Linked DNA regions of Spartinivicinus poritis. The protein of the gene in region 2 interacts with the protein of the main gene of each other region in a pairwise test. Links are inferred from orthologs where the notes say so. Each region holds a gene or a part of one and is shown on either strand. Other genes may lie near its edges.

What was found.
Region 1: the proteins of mrdA (region 2) and ORQ98_RS07265 interact in binary tests that used the Escherichia coli proteins (3 or more experiments, as listed by UniProt). The link is inferred for Spartinivicinus poritis from one-to-one orthologs.

The regions. Positions count from the first base shown.
Region 1 is NZ_JAPMOU010000006.1:140,366-148,084, forward strand. Bases 1,928-4,934 are described here. They hold ORQ98_RS07265 (penicillin-binding protein 1A), read right to left. Parts: upstream 4,601-4,934; coding sequence 2,255-4,600; downstream 1,928-2,254. Other genes in these bases: ORQ98_RS07260 (malic enzyme-like NAD(P)-binding protein), read left to right, coding at 1,928-2,032; ORQ98_RS07270 (pilus assembly protein PilM), read left to right, coding at 4,786-4,934. In the rest of the region: ORQ98_RS07255 (M48 family metalloprotease), read left to right, coding at 1-521; more of ORQ98_RS07260, read left to right, coding at 767-1,927; more of ORQ98_RS07270, read left to right, coding at 4,935-5,847; ORQ98_RS07275 (PilN domain-containing protein), read left to right, coding at 5,847-6,425; ORQ98_RS07280 (type IV pilus inner membrane component PilO), read left to right, coding at 6,422-7,033; ORQ98_RS07285 (pilus assembly protein PilP), read left to right, coding at 7,049-7,582. UniProt on the Escherichia coli protein: Cell wall formation. Synthesis of cross-linked peptidoglycan from the lipid intermediates.
Region 2 is NZ_JAPMOU010000007.1:52,907-60,606, reverse strand. The notes cover bases 2,826-5,813. They hold mrdA (penicillin-binding protein 2), read left to right. Parts: upstream 2,826-3,376; coding sequence 3,377-5,251; downstream 5,252-5,813. Other genes in these bases: rodA (rod shape-determining protein RodA), read left to right, coding at 5,248-5,813; rlmH (23S rRNA (pseudouridine(1915)-N(3))-methyltransferase RlmH), read left to right, coding at 2,884-3,351; rsfS (ribosome silencing factor), read left to right, coding at 2,826-2,869. Also shown: ORQ98_RS07765 (M28 family metallopeptidase), read left to right, coding at 1-260; ORQ98_RS07760 (DUF2845 domain-containing protein), read left to right, coding at 419-1,012; ORQ98_RS07755 (glutamate-5-semialdehyde dehydrogenase), read left to right, coding at 1,207-2,463; more of rsfS, read left to right, coding at 2,522-2,825; more of rodA, read left to right, coding at 5,814-6,408; mltB (lytic murein transglycosylase B), read left to right, coding at 6,645-7,667. UniProt on the Escherichia coli protein: Catalyzes cross-linking of the peptidoglycan cell wall. Responsible for the determination of the rod shape of the cell. Is probably required for lateral peptidoglycan synthesis and maintenance of the correct diameter during lateral and centripetal growth.

The DNA.
Region 1 (7,719 bases), on a different replicon or contig from region 2:
ACCCAGATAGTGTCGTTGCTTTGTCGCCTAATGAACAAGCCATATTGGCAATGAAATTACTCCCAATCAAAAACCAAGTACAACCAGCGGAGTATGTGCGAGACCTTATTGGCAGTGACCAAATGCTAGGGGGGCACGATATCCAAAAAGCCCGAATAAGAGGCTATTCTGCAATTGCCAGATCGGGCTATCAGGGGCAGCTTAAACGCGTGGCAATCATTTATTACCAAGGTAAAGTTTTTTTGTTGGTAGGTGCCACCAAACAAAGCCGCTATTTTTCAACCTATGATCCACATATGCTGGAAACTATACATAGTTTTCAAGTGCTGCCGAGAAGGGATTATAAAAAAGCAGAGGGTTTGAGAGTAAGACTAACTCGTGCCCGGCGTGGTGAAACCTTTGCAAGGTTGGCTAAACGTAGTGCCTTAAAAGAATATGCTGTTGAACAGCTGCGGTTGCTAAATCACTACTATCCTAGTGGAGAGCCAAAAGCAGGTGAATGGTTAAAAATAGTACAATAGTGTTACTCTGTGATCAGCTTATTTAGGCTGCTGCAAAAGGCAACGAGCGAAGCAAAGACAAGGCGAAAGTTAGTGATAAAGCGGAGTTTATAGTCAATAAATGAGCATTTTGAGCCTGGCTTTTAACGCAGTATTTGCAAGCGCAGTCGTTTTGCAGCAGCCTAATTGCGGAAGTTACCAGCTTGTTAGGCCCCCCCCTTTTTTATATGCTTCTTCCCACAAAATAAACAACCGGAATCATCGCCATGTCTGAGGATATGAAAAAAGCCGCTCTTGATTACCATGCCTACCCTAAACCAGGAAAAATCAGTGTTGAATTAACCACTGCAGCAGAAACTTCTCGTGACCTGTCCTTGGCTTATAGTCCAGGTGTGGCTGAGCCTGTGCGTGAAATTGCCAAAGATCCAGAAAATGCCTACAAATATACAGCAAAAGGTAACTTGGTTGCTGTTATTAGTAATGGTTCAGCAATTCTGGGCTTGGGTAATTTAGGTGCTTTGGCCAGTAAGCCTGTAATGGAAGGCAAGAGCCTTTTATTTAAAAAATTTGCGGGTGTAAATTCAATTGATATCGAGGTGGATTCTGAAAGTCCTCAGGCATTTATCGATACTGTTAAACGGATTGCCGACACCTTTGGTGGAATTAACTTAGAAGACATTAAAGCACCAGAATGCTTCGAGATTGAAAAGGCACTGATTGAAACCTGTAATGTGCCTATTTTCCATGACGATCAGCATGGTACCGCTATTGTTACAGCAGCAGGTATGCTGAATGCTTTGGAAATTGCAGGTAAAACTATTGAAGAAGCCAAAATGGTTTGCCTGGGAGCTGGTGCTGCTGCAATTGCCTGCTCTAAATTATTAATCAGCTGTGGTATGAAACCAGAAAATATTTTGATGCTGGATCGTAAGGGTGTAATCCACAGTGATCGTGATGACCTAAATCAGTATAAAGCTGCTTTTGCTAATGATACTGATAAACGGACATTGGATGATGCCATTGAGGGCGCTGATGTATTTCTTGGATTATCTGGACCTGATCTACTAAAACCAGAGCAGCTAGCGAAAATGGCTGACAACCCGGTTGTATTTGCGTGTTCTAACCCTGACCCAGAAATCAAACCAGAGTTGGCTAAACAAACTCGCTCAGATGTCATTATGGCAACGGGTCGTTCTGACTATCCTAATCAGGTAAATAACGTACTTGGCTTTCCATTTATCTTCCGGGGTGCACTAGATGTGCGTGCTATGGTGATTAATGAGGAAATGAAAGTAGCTGCGGTTCATGCCATTAAAGATTTAGCCAAGCAGCCTATTCCAGAGGAAGTCATTAAGGCTTATGGCGGCGAGAAAATGACTTATGGTCGAGAGTATATTATTCCTAAACCAATGGACTCTCGATTATTAGGTGAAGTGGCTGGTGCAGTAGCAAAAGCAGCGGTCGACTCTGGTGTTGCCAAAGCGCCTTACCCTGAGCACTATCCGCTAAAGAGCATTGCTGATGTTAAATAATCAGTTTTTTGCTTAGAAATAAAAAAGCCTCCATGTTAGGAGGCTTTTTTGTGTGTAACATTTTCTCTTCTTACATATTTTGGGTATCTCTAAAAATAGTAATTTTTTTAGGAGAGCAAGGCAGCACCGCACGGAAGGCCGCAGTGTATAAAGAAATACATGAGGACCTGAGTACGGAGCTAACGCAGCTATCATGTAAAAAGTGCATTTTTAGAGGTGCCCTTAAAAGATATCTTCGGTTTTCAGTGCTCCTTCATCATCCAGCCCAGGTAGTTCACTGGAAGGGTCGTACTTAGGAGCAAGCTCCGTTCTAAATATTTCAAAAATCGTATCATGAGCACTGGCCTGGGTTGGCTTGCCTGTATTTGCATTAATTTTGACTTTGACTAATCCGTCAGGCTGTTTCAGCGGGTGTTCAGGCTTACCTGCTAGTGCTAGCCCCATGTATTTAATCCAGATCGGTAATGCGGCTGTGCCTCCAAACTCGCGGCGACCTAAAGTAGAAGGCTGGTCATAACCCACCCAGACAGTTGTAGTCAGGTCACTATTAAAGCCAGAAAACCAGGCGTCAACTTGATCGTTGGTGGTGCCCGTTTTACCTGCAATATCAGAGCGTTTTAGGACTAATGCACGACGTCCGGTACCCCGCTTAATTACATCTTGCAGCATGGTGTAGAGAATGTAATTAGCGCGTTCATCCATGATGCGAGGAGCGGGCTTAAATGCTTCACCTTCTTCCACTGAGCCTGCCAAATAAGGCTGAGCTTGATAAACGGTGTTGCCTAGGTGCTCAATATGATCAATAAAGTAAGGTTCAACTCGGTAACCTCCATTGGCTAAGCTGGCGTAACCTTTAGCTAAGTCAATTGGGGTCATTGCGCCACTGCCTAGTGATAGAGATAGGTCTCTAGGAAGAGCTTCTGGGTCAAAGCCAAACTTATCAACATAGGAAAGCATTTTATTAATGCCCAGTGCCTGTAGTAGTCGAATTGAGACAAGATTACGGGATTGGTAAAGGGCTTTACGCAAGCGGGTTGGGCCAAGAAACTTACCACTGGAGTTTTTGGGGCGCCAGGCTTTATTGGTACTTGTGTCGTTGTAGATAATTGGCGCATCGTTAACAGTACTGGCTGCTGTGTAACCATTTTCTAGAGCTGCGCTATACAGGAATGGCTTAAAATTGGAACCTGGCTGCCGTGAGGCTTGAGTAGCACGGTTAAATTTGCTTCGATTAAAATCGAAGCCACCGACTATGGCTGTTACTGCTGCATCTGATGGCCGCAGTGATACTAATGCGCCCTGAACTTTGGGAATTTGAGCTAAATAGAGGGTTTCACCAACCTGAATAGTTCGTATTAAATCACCTACGGCAAGAATATCAGCTGCTTTTTTGGGCGCAGGACCTAAGCTGTTAACCGTTTTATGAAGCCGAGCCCACTTTAATCCATCCCAACTTAAGGTTTGCTCTCCTTTTTTAGTGAGGATGGTGGCTGTTTTTTTATCAAGACTAGTGACAATGGCAGGTACTAGACGGCCAATGGTAGACACCTTCTTGAGCGCTTGTTGCCACTTTTCCTGGTCAAAGCCTGCCTCAGGAGGCATTTGTTTTTCTGGGCCACGATAACCGTGGCGCCATTCATACTCCACAAGGCCATCCTGTAGCGACTGAGTTGCCATTTCTTGGTTACTGCTGTTAATAGTCGTATACACCGAATAACCATCTGTGTAAGCGTTGGGGCCATAACGGTCGACCATAGCCTTCCTAACCATTTCAGCAAGGTAAGGCGAATTAAGTTCAATAGTCAGACCATGATATTTGGCAACGGCAGATGCTTCTTTTGCTTGGTTGTACTGCTGCTCATCAATAAAGCCCAGTTCATTCATGCGGTGTAATATCCAGTTACGTCTTTCTAAAGCGCGGTCTGGATTAACAATAGGGTTATATTTGGAAGGTGCTTTAGGTAACCCTGCAATCATAGCAATTTCTGCAAGGTTCAGCTCATCCAGGCTTTTTCCATAATAGACCTGAGCTGCTGCTGCTACACCATAGGCACGATTACCTAAATAAATTTTGTTTAGGTAAAGCTCCAAAATTTCTTCTTTAGGCAGTTCTCGCTCAATTTGGAGCGCTAATAAAATCTCATTGAACTTTCGAGAAAAGACCCGCTCTCGGCTAAGGAAGAAGTTCCTGGCGACCTGCATGGTGATGGTGCTTCCTCCCGTTCTGATAGAGCCGCTTTGTAATAGCTGAACTGCAGCCCTGGCGAGACCCTTTGGGTCGACCCCGTGATGTGAATAAAAGCGATTATCTTCTGCTGCAACAAAAGCTTTAATCATAAGTTCTGGCAGCTCGCTATACTTGATAGGGGTTCGACGCTTTTCACCAAACTCAGCAATGAGTTTCTGGTCTGCAGAATAAACTCGCAGAGGTGTTTGTAATTTAACCTCTCTTAAAGCTTCCACATCCGGCAGACCAGGGCTAAGGTATAAGAAAGCGCTCGCTAAAATGAGGAATGTGCCACATATTGAAAGAAAAGTAGCCCATAGTAAAAATCTGATAAATGTCACAACTTTCCTCTAGATCCTACGAAATTGAATGGCTATGCGTAAACATGGGTGATTGTGCCGCGATTTACTGATCATTATAAGGACTTTTTTAGCATTTCACAGAATTGCGGAATCACTGCTACTGTTATTTAATGTAGAAAAGTAACTTTCATTTGTAAGTACCCGGTGCTGATAGGAAATTGGCTGTGATTGGAATGCTAAAAAAGAAAACTCCAACAGTCCTTGGTATCGACATAAGTTCAACCTCGGTCAAGCTAATTCAGTTGAGCAGGTCTGGCAGCCGATACAAAGTTGAAGCGTATGCAGTGGAGCCACTGCCCGATAATGCTGTCGTTGAGAAAAATATCAATGAAGTTGAGACGGTAGGGGATGTCATTGCTAAAGCGTTTAAAAAATCTCGAAGCGGCTGCAAAGATGTTGCAGTGGCTGTTGCTGGTTCGGCAGTTATCACCAAAGTGATAGAGATGGATGGTAACCTCAGTGAAGACGAGATGGAAACCCAAATAACGGTAGAGGCTGATCAGTATATTCCTTACCCGTTGGATGAGGTGTCCATTGACTTTGAGGTTGTCGGCCCTGCTGAACGTAACCCTGAAATGGTTGAGGTGTTGTTAGCTGCCTGCCGAAAAGAAAATGTCGATATGCGTGAAGCGGTACTATCTCATGCAGGACTAGCGGCTAAAGTGGTTGATGTGGAAGCCTATGCCATGGAACGCGCCTTTGAGTTGCTTGAGCCGCAACTGAAAGAAGTGGATGAGCCAACAGTCGCTGTTGTTGATATTGGTGCCACCATGACCACTTTAAGTGTGCTAAATAATGGCAAAACTATCTACACACGGGAGCAGCTATTTGGTGGCAAACAGCTGACGGAAGAAATTCAGCGTCGTTATGGGTTGTCGTTTCAAGATGCTGGGTTATCGAAAAAACAGGGTGGTTTACCCGATGACTATGAGCCTGAAGTGCTGAAGCCTTTTATGGATGCTGTAGTGCAACAGGTGTCTCGGTCGCTTCAATTCTTCTTTTCTTCCAGCCAGTTTAATGATGTGGACTATATTATTTTAGCAGGGGGTACAGCTTGTATTCCAGGTTTGGCTGCTATGGTGCAGGAGCGAATCGGCACTAAAACAATAGTTGCCAACCCCTTTGCTGACATGTCTCTGGCAAGGTCAGTTAACTCGGCGGCATTGATGAATGATGCCCCTTCACTAATGATTTCTTGCGGTCTGGCAATGAGGAGTTTCGACTAATGGCTCGGATAAACCTCCTTCCATGGCGGGAAGAGCTGCGCGAGGAGCGCAAAAAGCAATTTTTGATGGTTTTGCTGGGAACAGCAGTAGTAGCAGGCATCACGATTTTTTTAGGTGATATGCAAATTAATGGAGCTATCAATTATCAGCAGAGTAGAAATGAATTTTTGAAAAAAGAAATTGCTGCTCTTGATAAAAGAATTGTGGAAATAAAAGAATTAAAGAAAAAACGAGAAGAGCTGCTGGAGCGGATGAAAGTTATCCAGGATCTTCAGGGTAATCGGCCAATTATTGTCAGGGTTTTTGATGAGCTGGTTAAGTCTGTTCCCGATGGTGTTTATTTTACTTCTCTGGAAATGAAGAAAAATCAGTTGCTGGTTAATGGCTTTGCTGAGTCTAACAACCGAGTTTCCAATCTGATGCGGGATTTTGATAACTCTGAGTGGTTTACTAGTCCAAACCTTACTTCGGTAAAAGCTGCAGATAAAAGTGACCTGGCTAATCAGTTTGTATTGACAGTTAACCAGACGACCCCTAAAGCCCTTCAGGAACAACAGAAGAAGGAGCAGGAACAATGAGCTTTGCTGACTCCCTAAAACAGCTGAATGAGCTGGATCCTGAAAATATAGGGTCATGGCCGGCTTTTGCAAAAGCGTTTGTTGTGGTGATTCTTTTTGTAGCTGCAGTAGGGGCGGGCTATTATTTTCATTTAAGTGATTTAAAAAAACGTTATGACAGGGTTCAAGGAGAGGAGAGTACCTTAAAAGAACAATTTCGTCATAAAGCATTTCAAGCTGCTAACCTTGATGCATACAAAGCGCAAATGGTTGAAATGGAAAAAACCTTCGGTGCATTGGTGAAACAGTTGCCCAGTGATACAGAAGTGCCGGGTTTATTGGAAGACATAAGTCGTGCAGGTTTGGGTAGTGGGCTATATTTTAATGCAATACAGTTGCAGCCTGAAAAAGCGCAAGAGTTTTATATTGAACTACCGATCAATATTAGTGTGCGCGGCAACTACCACGATTTAGGTAATTTTGTTAGCTCCGTGGCCAGTTTACCAAGGATTGTCACCTTACATGATTTCAGTATTAAGCCTTCTGCTGATAACGCTGAAATTTTGAATATGGAAATAGTGGCCAAGACTTATCGCTATCATGATAAGTCTGAGGATGCGAGCCAATAGGAGACGAGGCACGAAATGAGCAAACCAATGCATGTGAAGTTGATTGCCTTGAGCGCCCTATGTGTTCTGGCTGGCTGCTCTCCCAGTGGTCAGTTTGCCGATTTAGAGCAGTACATTGAAAAGGTGCAAGATGAACCTAAAGGGCAGATTCCACCACTTCCTAAATTTAGAACGTATGAGGCCTTTGCCTATAGCGCCTCTGGCCTACGTAGTCCTTTCCTGCCTCCGGTTAAAATAGAAATTGCTAAAGATGAGCAGGAAGACTCAACAGTTAAACCAGACCCAAATCGCCAGAAGGAGTATTTGGAAAACTTTGGTATTGAGTCATTTGAGATGGTTGGCACTATGAGTAATGGTGCCCGGTTTTTAGGGCTGGTTAAAGGAGGCGATGGTATTCATAAGGTAGAAGTGGGTAATTACCTTGGTCGTAACCATGGCAAAATCACTGATATTAGTGAAACTAAAATCAGTGTAATTGAAATTGTCCCTACCGGAAAAGACCGGTGGGTCGAAAGGCCAAGAGAAATAGAATTAAAAGAAGGTGGCTAATCGGCGCAAAATTAACTATATCGTTTATAGGGGCGAACAAGGTAACTCTGTATTGGCAACCTAAAGCGATAAAAAAGAAACTGTAAAATAATAAAACTTCTTGCTAGTAAGTAAATAAATACCTTTCGATTTATCTA
Region 2 (7,700 bases):
GTAAAGCCGGAGAGCCGTTTGACCCATGCTATCATGCGGCCTGTGATACCACTGATAACATCAGTAAAGCAGCCTTGGAAATTAATGCAGATGCTATTGGCTTATCGACCTTGTGGTATGCCTTCTCTACAGAATCTGTGAATGGAGGGGAAGCAACCTCAGAAGATCAGCCTGAACGAGCTCTTCGCCGGTCACTGACTGATGAAACTGCTAAGCCTAAACTTGAGCCAGAGCGTTTGGGACATATGTGGTTAAAGTAGCGTAACGCTTCTTTATCTATAAACACAAAAGCCAGGTTATTCCTGGCTTTTGTGTTTATAGCAAGTGGGTATAGAAATGGGTTGAAACAAAGTTGGTCGAATTTTGATCGTATAGTTATATGAGGGCTTACTAGAAATCAACACCCACAGGTAACTCAATGCTTCATTTTCCTCGTGCCATAGCAGTAACCATTTCTTTAGTAATTGGCTGGGCGTTATCTTTACCAAGTCATGCATTCCGTTGTAAAACCAAGCTAGTGGTTGAGGGGTATACAACAGGACAAGTGATTAATCGTTGTGGTAAGCCTGCTATTCGAGAGGAAATCGTGGTTGAGCATATTCGCCGCTATCATGATGGTTTTGAGGCCTCAAACTATATAACAAAAGAGTTTTGGGTGTATGGTGCCAGCTCTAGTCGCTTTATACGTATTTTGACATTTGAAGATGATGAGTTAGTAAAAATTGAAACAGGTGGCTATGGCGGTCATATAGCTAAACGAGTCAACTGTATAGAGCCAAAGGGGGCAATTGAGCAAGGTGATAACATAGCCTTGGTCGCTTATTTGTGTGGTGAGCCTACCAGGGCCAGGTTAGTCGGGCGCATTAAAGGTCGCTATTTTTATCGAGGTTATAACTTTGCCAATCAAATTATTGAAGAGTGGGACTATTTTCAAAAAGGCTCTAATCGTAAACGAGTTTATCGCTTTAGAGATGGTATTTTAGATTCTATTCGTGATGAGGATATTTACTGAGTAAGGCAAGTATTCTGTGATATCTCTAGTAGTGTGGTTGTGTTCACAACTGCTAGTCTTAATTTATAGATATTCATAAAAGAGGTGCTATAACGCCAATTGTTGAATTATCCTAACAAATCATGTGCAGAAGGCTGGAAGCTGGCTATAATCGAGCGCTTGAACTTAAACCATAACAACTTTAGGATAGCTGTATGGATGTGAAAGCGTATATGGCAGATGTAGGCCAGCGAGCTCGCCAAGCTTCAAAAGTAATAGCCAAAGCCCCCACACAGCAAAAAAATGCCGCATTAACTCATATTGCGGAAGCGTTAAGTGCTTCTCGCTCGTCATTACTTGCTGCAAATCAACAAGATCTTGCCCAAGGCCAGCAAAAAGGTTTGGATGCAGCGCTACTCGATCGCTTAGAGTTAACTCCCGCACGAATTGACGCAATGATTGATGGCTTAAATCAAGTAGCCAGCTTACCTGATCCCATTGGTGAAATCGCTGATCTTAAATATTTGCCCAGTGGTATCCAAGTGGGCAAAATGCGTGTTCCGCTAGGAGTGATTGGAATAATTTACGAGTCACGGCCTAATGTCACCATTGATGCTGCTAGCTTATGCCTAAAGTCTGGTAATGCCACCATTTTAAGAGGGGGCTCAGAAGCCTTTCACTCAAATCAGGCTATTGCCCAGTGTATTCAGCAAGGGCTTAAAAAAGCGGGGCTACCTTCAGATAGTGTGCAGGTAGTTGAAACAGTTGACCGTGCAGCCGTGGGTGAAATGATCACCATGCCTGACTATGTTGACGTGATAGTTCCTCGTGGTGGTAAAGGATTAATAGAGCGAATTAGTAATGATGCGTCTGTTCCAGTGATAAAGCATCTGGACGGCGTATGTCATGTTTATATAGATAGTGAAGCAGATCCTGAAAAAGCTATCTCAATAGCAATTAATGCGAAAACTCGCCGTTATGGTGTTTGTAATGCAATGGAAACATTGTTAATAAATGAACAGCAAGCAGCCGGTTTGTTGCCGAAACTAGCAGACATGTATCTTGCCACAGGGGTTGAGCTAAGAGGCTGTGATCGTACCTTGTCAATAGTAGCTGGTATGAACCCTGCTGGTGAAGAAGACTGGTATACCGAATACCTGGCGCCAATATTATCAGTGAAAATAGTGGCTGATATGGCGGAAGCCATTGAGCATATTAATCACTATGGCTCTCATCATACGGATGCCATCGTGACAGAAAATTATACAAAAGCGAGAGCTTTTTTAACTGAGGTGGATTCTAGCTCTGTCATGGTTAATGCCTCGACTGGTTTTGCAGATGGCTTTGAATATGGCCTTGGTGCTGAAATTGGTATTTCTACAGATAAGATTCATGCGAGAGGGCCTGTGGGTCTTGAAGGCTTAACCTCGCAAAAATATGTGGTACTGGGGGATGGGCACATTCGTCAGTAACACTTGCCAGCTTAGCTGGCGTTATGTTTGGTAAAGAAAGAGGACTAACAAAACCTATATGTATTCTGAACAACTTAAGCAGCTTGTTGTTGATACCCTTGAAGATATGAAAGGGAACGACATAACCTGCCTCGATGTGAAAGGTATGACCAGCGTTACCGATCATATGATTATTGTCAGTGGAACCTCCAACCGCCATATCAAATCTCTTGCTGATTCAATTATTGAAAAAGCCAAAGAAAATGGTGTTCGCCCATTAGGGGTTGAAGGGCAGGACTCTGCTGAGTGGGTGCTGGTCGACTTGGGTGATGTTGTAACTCATATTATGTTGCCTGCTACTCGTCAGTTCTATGACTTGGAGCGGCTATGGGAAACCTCTACTGCTAGCTTAGAGCATCAGCACTAGTAAGGTTTTCTGATATGCGAGTTCGCTTAATTGCTGTGGGCACTAAGATGCCCTCATGGGTTGTTGCTGGCTATAGTGAATATGCCAAGCGACTGCCTTCTGACTGTAAGCTAGAAAGCTGTGAGATTCCTTTAGCAAAACGTACCAAAGGCAGCGATTTAAAGCGGGCTCAAAAAAAAGAGGGGGAGCAGATGCTCGCGGCTATTGCTCCAAGTGACAGGGTGATAGCGTTAGACCTTACTGGAAAGCCCTGGTCTACGGAGCAACTTGCTGACCAGCTCTCGGGCTGGCGGCTTGATGGACGTAATGTTGCCCTATTAGTGGGAGGGCCAGAAGGACTAGCCCCAGAGTGTTTGGCTAGAGCTGAGCAAAAATGGTGTCTATCTCCGTTAACGCTTCCTCATCCACTGGTTCGAGTACTAGTTGCTGAACAGTTGTATCGTGCTTGGAGTATTCTCCAAAACCACCCTTATCACCGTTAAGCTAAAAAAGCATTAGTAATTAGCAATGAATGACCGGGATACTCTGAAGGATCATAGGCGAGAAGTTAAAATCTTTAAAAACCGGATTGTTCTTGCTGCATTTTGCCTGGTGCTATTAACTGGGCTATTACTATCAAGACTATTTGTTCTACAAGTTGTTCAATATGAAGAACTCTCAACTAAGTCGGATGAAAACCGAATTCACTTAAAGCCCATCCCGCCTACCCGAGGCTTGATCTACGACACTCATGGCATATTGCTCGCGGATAATAAACCAAGTTTTAACCTGTCTTTAATCAAGGAGCGCATCAAGGATCTGGATACTACGGTGCGTGACCTAGCCTCATTAATAAATATTTCAGAAGAAGAAGTCCAGGGTTTTTATAAGCGCTTGCGTAAGCGGCGAGCACCCTATGAGCCAGTACCATTGAAGCATGGTCTAACAGAAGAAGAAATAGCCATTATTTCTGTAAATGAGCAGCGCTTCACTGGTGTTGAAATCGAGGCTCAGTTGGTTCGCTTTTACCCACAAGCAGAACCTTTTGCCCATGCGGTTGGTTACGTAGGCAAAATTAACGAAAGAGAGTTGAAGCGGCTTGATCCTCAAAAATATAGTGGTATGCGCTCAATTGGAAAAATCGGTGTCGAGCGCTTTTATGAAGAGGATTTGCTTGGACAGGTGGGTTACCAGGAAGTTGAAACAAACGCCAGGGGGCGTGTATTACGCGTTTTAAACCAGCAGGATCCCCAACCAGGTGTCAACTTAACTCTGTATTTAGATAGCTATTTACAACAAGTTTCGTATGAAGCGCTGGCTGGTAAACGTGGTGCTATTGTAGCCATTGAGCCTAAAACTGGCGGGATACTCGCGATGGTCAGCCAGCCATCTTATGACCCTAATTTATTTGTTTCTGGTATCCCCTATAAAACCTATAGTGTTTTACGGGATCATCCAGATCGCCCCTTATACAATCGCGCGTCATTAGGAGAATACCCCCCGGCTTCTACAATAAAACCCATGCTGGCATTGGCCGCTTTAGATCTGGGAGTAAGAGAGCCTAGCTTTAAAATCTTTGATCCTGGTTACTATAAGCTGCCCAATAAGCCTCGTTTATATAGAAACTGGAAACGAGGAGGTCATGGCTGGGTGAATTTGGAGCGAGCGGTTTATGTCTCAAATGATACTTATTTTTATGACTTAGCTTTAAATATGGGAATTGATGATTTACATGATTATTTAACTAAGTTTGGTTTAGGTAAACGTACAGCAATGGATGTTGCTGAGCAGCGGCCTGGGTTGATTCCGTCTCGTGAGTGGAAAGAAGGTGTTAAAGGAGTGCCTTGGTTCCCAGGTGAAACGTTAATCAGTGGAATTGGTCAAGGCTATATGCTGTCAACGCCATTACAGTTGGCAACGGCAACAGCTGTGATAGCTAATAGAGGTAAGTGGATCCAACCTAAACTACTTAAGTCCGCTTCTGGAGAAATAAAACGAGAGTTACCTACTGCACCAGAATCAATAGAGGTGTCTAACCCCGCTTATTGGGACTTTGTTAATGAGTCTATGCGTAAAGTAGTTCATGACCCCCGTGGCACGGCTAATTATCGCATAGGTAAAGATCTGCAATACACTATGGCGGGAAAAACAGGAACAGCACAAGTAGTTGGAATTAAACAAAACGAGCGTTACGACGCAAAAAAACTGAAAAAAATCCACCATGACCATGGTTTATTCATAGCATTTGCACCGATTGAAAATCCACAGATAGCCATTGCAGTTATTGTTGAAAATGGAGGGGGGGGAAGTTCTGCCGCTGCTCCTGTTGCTCGTAAAGTACTAGATGCTTATTTGTTACCCAAGTTGGCAGAACAGCGATTAGCAGTGAGTAAGTCTGAATGAGTCCTGAATATGTAAGACAGCTGTCCTCTGTTACCCATGGGCAATTAAGCAAGCCTCCGGGGTTTTGGTTTAAGCTCCATCTTGATCCAATTTTGCTGGGTGCTCTGTTGTTGTTAACAGCAGGGGGCTTATTCATTTTATTTAGTGCCAGTGGTCAAAGCGAATCCATTATGACCAGGCAATCGATTTATCTTGCTATTGGTTTTGTGGTGATGGCTTTATTTGCCCAGGTGCCCCCCCGTATATTTTGTCGTTGGGCTCCTTGGGTATACCTTATAGGTTTGGCACTGCTTGTTGCAGTGTTGTTGTTTGGTACGGGTGCAAAAGGTGCTCAGCGCTGGATTGCTGTACCGGGTATGTCCAGTGTGCGATTCCAGCCTTCTGAAATTATGAAGTTGGTCATGCCCATTGTGGTTGCCTGGTTTCTATCAAAACATATCGTTCCTCCTTCATTTAAAGCTGTTATAGGTACACTACTGTTGGTTGCTATTCCAGTGGGGTTAATTGCAAAGCAGCCAGATCTGGGGACGTCGCTATTAGTGGCTGCGGCAGGTATTTTTGTGTTGCTACTTGCTGGTTTACGCTGGCGTTTTATTTTTGGGGCTGTCATGCTTGCTGTGCCTGCTGTGTATGTCATGTGGCACTTTGTCATGCGAGAGTATCAAAAGCAGCGGGTGTTAACTTTTTTAGAGCCTGAAAAAGACCCTTGGGGAGCTGGCTGGAACATTATTCAGTCAAAAGTAGCCATCGGTTCAGGCGGAATACATGGAAAAGGCTGGTTGGCAGGTACCCAGTCGCATCTTGACTTTCTCCCTGAAAGTCACACAGACTTTATTATTGCTGTATTGGCTGAAGAGTTTGGGCTAATTGGTGTTGTGCTACTGTTGTGTGTTTATGCTGTTATTATTACACGTGGAATTATTATTTCTGCTAAAGCACAAACACTGTTTGGTAAACTGTTGGCTGGTAGTGTGACTCTCACCTTTTTTGTATATATTTTCGTAAATATTGGGATGGTTAGCGGATTGCTGCCAGTGGTTGGTGTACCATTACCACTAGTCAGTAGGGGGGGGACCTCAATAGTTACTCTGATGGCAGGTTTTGGTATTTTAATGTCAATTCACACTCATCGAACGCTGCTAGGCCGAACCACATAGCTCTTATTAGCACTAGAATTAAATTAGTAAGTCGCGCCTCCTAAAGTATAAGGCAGTTAAAGTAACAGGTTTATACTGTTTACAGTTGTAACCTAACAAGCAAGAATTGTTGTTTGGAAAAGGTTGTTTAAAAAATAAACCAGCTGAGCTTTTTGTTGTTTTTGCTGTCATAAGAAACAGTATTTTTCAGTTGAGCTATCAGCTTAGTTCTTACAAGGTTGATTGAGTTGAGTGGTATGGTTTTGGTAAAAAAAGCAATTTTAATGGTTACTTTTCCCCTTTTATCGCTAGGGGTAATGGCTAAGCAGACAACACCCACTGCTTTTGATAAGCAAGTGATTGAGCACTTTGTTGCTGAAATGGAAGCTAAACACAAGTTCAGTCGAAAAAAACTGGAAACTTTGTTTGCCAAGGTTGAAAGAAAGCAATCGATACTTGATGCAATGAGTCGCCCAGCAGAAAAAACCAAAACCTGGGGTGAGTATCGAGAAATCTTTTTAACCAATAAACGAATTAAAGGTGGTGTGGACTTCTGGCAAAAGAACCAGCAAGCACTAACCAGGGCTGAGCAGCAATATGGTATTCCAGCAGAGATTATTGTAGCGATTATTGGTGTAGAAACTTTTTATGGTCGTCAGTCAGGCCGTTTTCGGGTAATGGATGCATTATCAACGCTGGGCTTTGAGCACCCTAGGCGAGGACCGTTTTTTCGCAAGGAGCTTGTAAACTTTTTGCTGATGAGTCGTGAACAAGGTATAGACCCTTTAGCGCTCAAAGGGTCTTATGCTGGAGCAATGGGCTATCCGCAATTTATTCCCAGCAGTTTTAGAAGATTTGCAATTGATTTTAACAACGATAAGAAAGTAGATATTTGGAAAAACTCTACAGATGCAATTGGTAGTGTAGCTAATTACTTCAAATCCCATGGTTGGGAAACAGGCAAGCCTGTATTAGCAACAGCAAAAGTATCAGGGAAAAGTTATCGACAAGCATTACAACCAAAACTAGAACCCCAAAAAACAATAAGTCAGATTAAGTCTCTGGGCTGGGAGTTTTCTACACCTGTTGTAGATAAAACAAAAGCAAGAGCTATAGAGTTAACTGGAAAACGAGGAGTAGAGCATTGGGTAACACTACCCAACTTCTATGTTATAACTCGATATAACCACAGTACATTATATGCAATGGCTGTTTACCAATTAGGGCAAGCAATTAAAACTGAGCGATTAGCGCTAAATCAATCAAACTCTAAAGGGTGAGTTATACTTAAAACTGTAGTGGTTTTTTGTTAA